4 regions of the Streptomyces sp. NPDC101178 genome follow, and region 1 is predicted to be linked to each of the others. Evidence: riboswitches for the same ligand, from Rfam matches in the RefSeq annotation. Region 1 holds a riboswitch; each other region holds the start of a gene.
The links. A riboswitch is a leader RNA that binds a small molecule or an ion and turns the genes downstream of it on or off. The one in region 1 is predicted to bind cobalamin.
Positions count from the first base shown of each region.

Region 2: another riboswitch for cobalamin. It lies ahead of ACIRR8_RS06835 (ribonucleoside-diphosphate reductase subunit alpha); the one in region 1 lies ahead of ACIRR8_RS20490 (CoA-acylating methylmalonate-semialdehyde dehydrogenase).
Region 3: another riboswitch for cobalamin. It lies ahead of ACIRR8_RS19995 (ABC transporter substrate-binding protein); the one in region 1 lies ahead of ACIRR8_RS20490 (CoA-acylating methylmalonate-semialdehyde dehydrogenase).
Region 4: another riboswitch for cobalamin. It lies ahead of ACIRR8_RS27655 (cobalamin biosynthesis protein); the one in region 1 lies ahead of ACIRR8_RS20490 (CoA-acylating methylmalonate-semialdehyde dehydrogenase).

Region 1 is NZ_JBIWOZ010000007.1:7,218-9,406, reverse strand. It holds gene ACIRR8_RS20490 (CoA-acylating methylmalonate-semialdehyde dehydrogenase) at 1-1,286, opposite strand, end outside; cobalamin riboswitch at 1,520-1,699, opposite strand; gene cobF (precorrin-6A synthase (deacetylating)) at 1,832-2,189, shown strand, end outside.
Region 2 is NZ_JBIWOZ010000002.1:606,798-608,986, forward strand. It holds gene ACIRR8_RS06825 (hypothetical protein) at 1-296, shown strand, start outside; gene ACIRR8_RS06830 (GNAT family N-acetyltransferase) at 296-805, shown strand; cobalamin riboswitch at 858-992, shown strand; gene ACIRR8_RS06835 (ribonucleoside-diphosphate reductase subunit alpha) at 1,126-2,189, shown strand, end outside.
Region 3 is NZ_JBIWOZ010000006.1:410,201-412,389, forward strand. It holds gene ACIRR8_RS19990 (FecCD family ABC transporter permease) at 1-160, opposite strand, end outside; gene ACIRR8_RS19995 (ABC transporter substrate-binding protein) at 214-1,272, opposite strand; cobalamin riboswitch at 1,333-1,518, opposite strand; gene ACIRR8_RS20000 (beta-ketoacyl-[acyl-carrier-protein] synthase family protein) at 1,614-2,189, opposite strand, start outside.
Region 4 is NZ_JBIWOZ010000011.1:54,999-57,187, reverse strand. It holds gene ACIRR8_RS27660 (cobyric acid synthase) at 1-282, opposite strand, end outside; gene ACIRR8_RS27655 (cobalamin biosynthesis protein) at 279-1,259, opposite strand; cobalamin riboswitch at 1,421-1,555, opposite strand; gene ACIRR8_RS27650 (hypothetical protein) at 1,705-1,941, opposite strand; gene ACIRR8_RS27645 (anion permease) at 1,954-2,189, opposite strand, start outside.

The DNA.
Region 1 (2,189 bases):
CGGGTGAAGTCGCGGGCGATGTCGCCGTCCCGGGTGAAGAGCGCCACGCCGTTGCCGTACGCGTGCTCCGAAGGCAGCCGCAGCGCCTCCTCGTAGTCCGCCGCACGCACCACGGAGACCACCGGGCCGAAGATCTCCTCCTGGTAGATCCGCATGTCCGGGGTGACCCGGTCGAAGAGCGAGGCGCCCGCGAAAAAGCCGTCCTCGTGGCCTTCGAGGGTGAAGTCCCTTCCGTCCACGACCAGTTCGGCCCCCTCCTCCACGCCGAGGTCGACATAGCCGCGCACCCGGTCCACCGCGTCCCGGCCCACCAGCGGCCCGAAGTCGGCGTCCGGGTCGTCCGAGCGGCCGATCCGCAGGCCGGCGATCCGCTCGGTGAGCTTGGCCACCAGCGCGTCGGCGGTCTCCGCACCCACCGGTACGGCCACCGAGATCGCCATGCACCGCTCGCCCGCCGAGCCGTACCCGGCGCCGATCAGCGCGTCCACCGCCTGGTCCAGATCGGCGTCCGGCATCACGATCATGTGGTTCTTCGCCCCGCCGAAACACTGCGCCCGCTTGCCGTGAGCGGCGGCCGTCGCGTAGATGTGCGCGGCGATCGGCGTCGAGCCGACGAAGCCGAGCGCCTTGACGCGCGGGTCCTCCAGCAGTGTGTCCACGGCCTCCTTGCCGCCGTTGACGACGTTCAGCACGCCCGGCGGAAGCCCGGCCTCCAGGAAGAGTTCGGCCAGCCGCAGCGGCACCGACGGGTCCCGCTCGGACGGCTTGAGGATGAAGGCGTTACCACAGGCCAGAGCGGGTGCGGCCTTCCACAGCGGGATCATCGCCGGGAAGTTGAACGGGGTGATGCCGGCGACCACACCGAGCGGCCTGCGCAGCGAGTGGACATCGATCCCGGCGCCCGCGTTGTCGCTGAACTCGCCCTTCACCAGGTGCGGCACACCGGCGGCGAACTCCACCACGTCCAGGCCGCGTGCGAGGTCACCGTGCGCGTCGGCCACGGTCTTGCCGTGCTCGGAGGAGAGCAGCCGGGCCAGGGAGTCCTTCTCCTGCTCGACCAGCTGGAGGAAGCGCAGCAGGACGCGGGCCCGGCGCTGCGGGTTCCACTCGCCCCACTCCAGCTGCGCCTGCGCCGCGTCGGTGATGGCCGCCTCGGTCTCGGACCGGCCGGCCAGCGGCACCCGGGCTTGGACCCGGCCGGTGTTGGGGTCGTACACATCGCCGTACGTGCCCGAGGTGCCGGGCGTGCGCTTGCCGCCGATGAAATGGGTGAGTTCGCGGACCATGGAAAGCCTGCTCTCGTCGGTGAGATCGTCAGGTGAGATCCGGGGATGGCGCACGGGCCCCCGCCACCGCGCGGCGCACCGGTCGGGTGCGCGCGGGGGCGTGGAAGGGCTCGCCGTCGGGGGGACGCGGAGGGCGGAGGCCGTCAGGGGGCGGGGAGAACCGCTCGCCGGGACGGGCCTGCGGGGCCGTGGGTGCGGACCGGTGCCATGCGTGTCTGCTCCATCCTCGTGGAAACACGGAACAATCCCGTGGCCGGTATCCTGACTCCCGGATCAGCGCGCGTCCTCGTGCCTTCCCGACGGCGCCTTCACCGTCAGTGGCGTGTTGTGCGAGGACGAACTCCCCGGTCACAGTGGCGGGACCGCGCCGGAATCGCACCGGCTTCCCTGACACCACGGGCCTTCGAGGCGCCCGGCACCAGGCCGGTCGCCCCTCTGCTCACGAACATATAGTTGGACGTCCTAGTAAGTCCACCCCGCCTCGCGCCGGCCCGCCCTCGGGCCCGGCACGATCGCGCGCCCCGCTCCTGGCATGATCGGCCGACATGAGCGACGCACCACGCCACATCCTCGTCATCGGCATGGGAGCCGGCGACCCCGACCACCTGACCCTCGCCGCGATCAAGGCCATGCGCAGGGCCCAGGTCTTCTTCGTGCTCGGCAAGGGCCGGGAGAAGGAGTCCCTGACCCGGCTGCGGCGGGACATCCTGGCCGAGCACCTGGACGGCCCCTACCGGGTCGTCGAGGCCGAGGATCCCTGGCGGGACCGCACCCAGGGCGACCGGGGCCGCTACACCACGGCGGTCCACGACTGGCGCCACCGCCGGGCCGACATCTGCGAACGCCTGATCATCGAGGAGCTGGCTCCGGGGGAGTGCGGGGCGTTCCTGGTGTGGGGCGACC
Region 2 (2,189 bases), on a different contig from region 1:
AGGCCCTGGTGACGTGCGAGCGGGACGGCGAACAGTGGTACCGGGCCACGGAGTCGGGCCACGCGTACGCCCAGGAGCAGGACGGTCTCGTGATCACGGTGAGCGGGGCGCGCGAGCAGGTGGACCGGGCGACACTGCGGTCGGCGGCGCTGGCCGCCCACCGCGCCGACGACCACGAGCTGGACCGGGTGCTGCCGCCCGCCGGTGACGGCTCCGGGCAGCAGCCGGTCGAGCGCGGCGACCTGCCGCCGGTGGGCGACGGCGCGCCGGACAACGAAGTGGGAGCGAGCGGCTGATGGATCTGACGATCAGAGTGGCGGAGCCCGCCGAGTACGCCGTACTCGGCGGGATCATCGCCGAGGCGTATCTCGGCGATGGGCTGCTGGACGGCCCGCAGGACCCGTACCTCCTCGAACTGCGGGCGGTGGAGCGGCGGGCGGCCGAGGCCGAGGTGCTCGTGGCGCTCGACGCGGACGGGGTGGTGCTCGGTGGTGTGACGTATGCCGCTCCCGGCACTCCGTGGCGCGAAATCTCCGGTCCGGACGAGGCCGAGTTCCGGATGCTGGCCGTGGCCCGCGCGGGGCGCGGACGGGGCGTGGGAGAGGCGCTCGTACGGGCGTGCGTCGAGCGGGCCCGGTCCGCCGAAGGTGTCCGGGCTCTGGTGCTGTCGACGCAGCCGGCCATGCTCCCGGCCCATGGGATCTACCGTCGGCTCGGCTTTCTGCGGACCCCTGAGCGGGACTGGGAGCCGGTGCCGGGCCTGCGCCTCATGACCTTCCGGCTGGAGCTGGAGGCGGTCTCCTGAGGGGCGTATGAAATCGACGCGACACAACATGTGGGGGCCGCATCATCTGGCGGCCCCCACATGTATGCTCGACCTCGCTGTCGCCGCAGGGGAATCCGGTGCGAATCCGGAACTGTCCCGCAACGGTGTGATCAGTGTGCTTTGCACACCCGAAGTCCGAAGACCTGTCGACAGCGCGTCCGGCTCGACCGAACCGGACGCCAGACGTCCGGGCCTCGCGGATGGGCCGGTGGACGCCGTGAGCAGTGCTGCCCCGAAGGGCATCGTGCTGCCCGGTTTCCCCGCTCGCCGCCGGCCCCAGCCGAGCGAGGGAAAGCCCAGTGACCATCGCGCCCGCCGATCCGGTTTCAGCCACCGAATCCGCTGCCTCCACCACGTCCGGCGAAGGCACGAACGACGGACCCGGGACCGCCCTGTTGCGGACCCTGACCGACCTCACCGTCGATCTGCCCGACACCGATCCCGGACGGGTCGCCGCCTCCGCTCTGCGTGGGCGCAACGCCCGCTCCGACGAGGCCGAGCTGCGCTCGCTGGCCACCGAGGCGGCGGCGGGTCTGATCTCCGAGGACCCGGCGTACTCCAAACTCGCCGCCCGGCTGCTGACCCGTACGATCGCCGACGAGGCCGCGGGCCAGGGCGCCACCTCCTTCTCCGCCTCGGTCGCCGTGGGCCACCGCGAGGGGCTGATCGCGGACCGCACGGCCGCCTTCGTGGAGCTGCACGCGAAGGCGCTGGACGCGCTGGTGGAGCGGACGCTGGCGGAGGGCGCGGACGACCGGTTCGGCTACTTCGGTCTCCGTACGCTGCACAGCCGTTACCTGCTGCGCCACCCGATCACCCGCCAGGTCATCGAGACCCCGCAGCACTTCATGCTGCGGGTGGCCGCGGGCCTCGCCGAGGACGAGTCGGTGCGGGCGCTGGACGAGGTCACCGCGCTCTACGGGCTGATGAGCAAGCTGGACTACCTCCCCTCCTCCCCCACGCTCTTCAACTCCGGCACCCGGCACCCGCAGATGTCCTCCTGCTACCTGCTGGACTCGCCCAAGGACGAGCTGGACTCGATCTACGACCGCTACCACCAGGTGGCGCGCCTCTCGAAGCACGCGGGCGGCATCGGCCTCTCCTACTCCCGTATCCGCGCCCGCGGTTCGCTGATCCGGGGCACCAACGGCCACTCCAACGGCATCGTGCCGTTCCTCAAGACGCTGGACGCCTCCGTGGCGGCGGTGAACCAGGGCGGCCGGCGCAAGGGCGCGGCGGCGGTCTATCTGGAGACCTGGCACGCGGACATCGAGGAGTTCCTGGAGCTCCGCGACAACACCGGTGAGGACCAGCGGCGTACGCACAACCTGAACCTGGCGCACTGGATCCCGGACGAGTTCAT
Region 3 (2,189 bases), on a different contig from region 1:
GATGGGAGGCGACGGCGGACCAGACGTCCGGGACGGAGATCCTGGCCGGGCCGATCGTGACGGCGACGGCTACGGAGAGCAGCAGGAGCAGGAGTCCGCCGGTCCAGATCAGCGCCTGCACCGGCACGCCGACCCGCCGTACGTCAGCGGGCCGCTCCACCGTCGGGCTGCCGCTACTCACCCCGCGCGCCTTCACCGTCGGATTCCCGCCGCTCACCCCGCGAGCCCGAAGGCGCGCAGCCCGGCGGCGACGCGCTCAAGTCCCTCGACCGTCCGGATGGTGGGGTTCATGGCCTGGCCGCTGAGCAGCACGTACCGGCGGTTCTTGACGGCGTCCATGGTCTTGGTGACCGGGTTGGACTCCAGGAACTCGATCTTCTTCTCGGCGCTCTCGGCCGTCTGCATGGTGCGGCTCAGGTCGCCGATGACCAGGACGTCGGGGTTGCGGTCGGCGACGGTCTCCCAGCTGATCTGGGGCCATTCGTCGTGGGTGTCGTCGAAGACGTTCTTCGCGCCGAGCTCCTTGGTGATGACACCCGGCGCGCCGCAGCAGCCGGCGAGGTAGGGGGCCTTGGAGTCGGAGAACCAGTAGAGGAGCGAGGCGTCCGAGGCGTCGATGCCGTCGGTGGCCTTCGCCACCCTCGCCCGGAGCTTCTTCACCAGGGCGTCACCGCGCTCGGGGACGCCGAACACCTGGGAGAGTTCGCGGACTTCGGTGTAGACGCTGTCCATGGTGAGGGGTGCTGTACGGGCTCCGTCACCGCCGCCGCTGTTGTCCTTGCCGGTGCAGTCGGCGGGCGAGATGTAGGTGGGGACGCCGAGCTTCTCGAACTGTTCGCGTGGGGCGACGCCGCCCTTGGCGAGGGTGGAGGCGAAGGAGGCGGAGAGGAAGTCGGGCTCCTTGTCGAGGACCTTCTCGGATGAGGGCCGGTTCTCCGATATGCGCTCGACGCCCGCGTTGGCCTTCTCCAGGCCCTTCATGACCGGGTCGCTCCAGGTGGCGGTGGCCGCGAGCCGGTCGGCGAGGCCGAGCGACAGGAGGATCTCCGTCGATCCCTGGTCCACCGAGACGGCCTGCCGCGGTGGCGCCTTCACGGTGACGGTGCGCCCGCAGTTCTTCAGGGTGAGCGGGAAGCCTTCGGCCTTGGCGGCGCTGCCGCCGCCGTCACCGGAGGAGGAGGCTCCACTTCCGCCGCAGGCGGTGAGGAGGACGGCGCCGGCCGCGAGGAGGGCGGCGGTGCGTATCGGGGCGGGGGTGGCCATGGGCAGCACGGAGGACCTCGGTGTCTCTGGGCCCAGCCGCGGAGCCCGTCGTACGGTCCCGTGCCCCGGGTGCGGAGCACGGGTGCCAGCAGGTCTTCGGACTCGGGTTCGTCCGGGCGGGACGCCTTCCCGGAGCGCGTGTGCTCCAGTGGCCGTGGCCCCGCCCGTCCCCCTCACCGCTGCGCGTCAGTTCCGGTCTCGCACCGGATTCCCTGACCCCGTCGCTGGGGTTCGACTGGCCCCGGCAAGCTATCACGGGTCTTCGCGCAGCTCAGAGCCGGTGCGGGACCGCTTCATCGGTCGGGCCGGTGCGGCGCGGGATCGTCCCGCCGCACCGGCCCGGCCCACCTCTACGGCGCTTGCAGCGCGATCACCGCGTTCTGTCCGCCGAAGCCGAAGGAGTGGCTGACGGCCCGTCGTACGGGCACCTCACGCGGTGCCTTGGTGACGCAGTCGATGGCGAACCCGGGGTCCGGGGCGTCCAGGTTGGCGATCGGTGGGACGATGCCGTGCTGGAGCGTCAGGACGGTCAGTCCCGCCTCGATGGCTCCGGCCGCTCCCATGCAGTGGCCCAGGACACCCTTGGGAGCGGTGACGGGCGGCCGGTGCGGGTAGGCCCGGCCGATGAGAGCGGCTTCCGTCGCGTCGTTCAGCGGGGTCGAGGTGCCGTGCGCGTTGACGTGGTCGACGTCCTCGGCGCGCCAGCCCGCGTCCCTCAGCGCCGCGTCGACGGCGGCCTCGGCGACCGCACCGGAGGGGTGCGGGGAGGTCGGGTGGTGGGCGTCGGTCGTGGCGCCGGTGCCGGCGAGCAGCGCACGGGGGGCCGCCCCTCTGGCCCGGGCGTCCTCGGCCCGTTCCAGGACCATGATCGCGGCGCCTTCGCCCATGACGAGCCCGGCCCGGTCGGCGGCGAAGGGACGGCAGAG
Region 4 (2,189 bases), on a different contig from region 1:
CTTGCCCATCAGGACGACCTGGCTGGAGCGGTCGCTGCCGGGCTTGAGCAACACCGGGTTCATCAGCGCGGTCGGCTCGACCCGGGCGGCCTGTGCCTGCATGGCCTGCGCGCGTCCGATCTCCGCGCCCTCACGGGTCACGAAGGAGTTGAGGGACATGTTCTGCGCCTTGAACGGCGCGACCTTCACTCCCCGGCGCACCAGCCAGCGGCAGATGCCCGCCGTGACGACGCTCTTGCCCGCGTCCGAGGTCGTCCCCGCGACCAGCAGCCCACCACTCATGCCCGTCCCCGCCTCTGTCCTGCCGACAACCGTCCCGCGACCAGGCGCCCCGCGACCGACCTGCCCGCCACGCACACGCCGAGGGCCAGCACGCTCACCCGCCGCGACAGCCGCACGGCGCGCTCGATGTCGGCGCTCCGGACCTCCTGGCCCGACGCACCGTTCAGCACCGGCCGGTGTTCGACGCGCCCGGCGTACGCCAGCGTCCCGCCGAGCCGTACGCCGAGCGCTCCCGCGAACGCGGCCTCCACCGGCCCCGCGTTCGGGCTCGGATGGCGCCCCGCGTCCGCCTTCCAGGCGCGTACGGCCTCCACGGGCCGCCCGCCGGCCACCACGGCCAGCGCGGCCGTCAGCCGTGCGCCGGGCCATCCCGCCACGTCGTCCAGGCGGGCCGAGGCCCAGCCGTAACGCCGGTGGCGGGGCGACTTGTGGCCGACCATCGCGTCGAGCGTGTTCACGGCCCGGAAGCCGACGAGCCCCGGCACCCCGCCGATCGCGCCCCACACCAGCGCGCCGACGACGGCGTCCGAGGTGTTCTCCGCGACCGACTCCACGACCGCGCGGGCGATCTGCGGCCCGTCCAGGGCCTGCGGATCACGCCCGCACAGGTGCGGCAGCCGCTCCCGGGCCAGCTCCAGGTCCCCGGCGGCCAGCGCGCCTCCGATGGCGCGGGCCTCCCGGCCCAGCGACGTACCGCCGACGACCGACCAGGTGGTGGCGGCCGTCAGCGCGACGGCGAGCGCGGGACGGTTCCGTACGGCACGGGCGGCCAGCGCGGCGGCTCCCACGGCGCCTCCGGCGCAGAGCAGCGTGTGCAGCGCGCCCCGGCCCCGGTCGTCCCGCCACAGCAGGGACTCCACCCGCGCGGCCGCCCGGCCGAAACCGGCGACGGGATGGCCCCGGCGCGGGTCGCCGAGAGCCGCGTCGGCGATCAGCCCGGCGGTGGCGCCGTACGCGAAAACGCGATCGACACGCACGGTTCAACCTGCCGTGGGCAGGGGCGTTCCGGCACGAAGAGGTAGCGCGAGAGGTACCGCGAGAACCACGGGAAGAGGCACAGGATGCGGCGCACGGCGGCCGGGCATGGCTTATGTCCTCACTCAGGGTCCGCGCCCTGGTTCGACGTGACCGGCGACAAGAGTCTCCTGGCTTCCGGATCCGCAGTTCCCCCGGCCTTCCAGCCCTCGGTCAGGAGGGCCGTGACATCCGGTGTGGGGGAGTGCTCCCCGGTGACAGTGGCGGGACCGCGCCGGATTCGCACCGGCTTCCTCTTCTGTCGCCGTAAATGGCTCCGGCAGTCCACCACGCTGCGAGAACGGCCGTCAACTTGCTGTTGACCTGCGAAGGGCCGGTGTGCGCAGACGCACATCGGGCCGGACACACGGTGGTGTGTCCGGCCCGGAGGAACGCGTCGAGGTGCGGTCAGGCGACGATCAGATAGATCCCGTACGCGACCGCCGCCACGCACGCCGCGAAGGCGGCGTAGGCGCCGGTGCGCGCCAGTGCGGCCGAACCGCCGGTGGCACCGGTGGCACTGCCGGCCGGGGCCGACAGCTTGGAGAGGGCGACGATGCCCAGGGTGAAGACGCCGACCAGTGCGACGGTGACCACGAGACTGACACCGAAGACGGAGGCGAGTGCTGCCCAGTCGATTTTCATACGGATCTGTCCTTACACCGTGGCCGTGGGGCGGGGCGTGTCGTCGGAGGCCGGGGCCGGGATGGTGGTCGAGAGCTCGGCGACCGCACCGGCGGTGGGCGGCGGGGCGACCGCGGCCATGGCGGTGGTGACGACGCCCTGCGGCTCGTCGGCCGTCGCGTCGTCGGTGTCGTTGACGTTGGTGTGGTCGACCGGCTGGCGGCGCGAGGCCAGCCAGATGGCGAAGGAGCCGCCGACCAGGATGACCG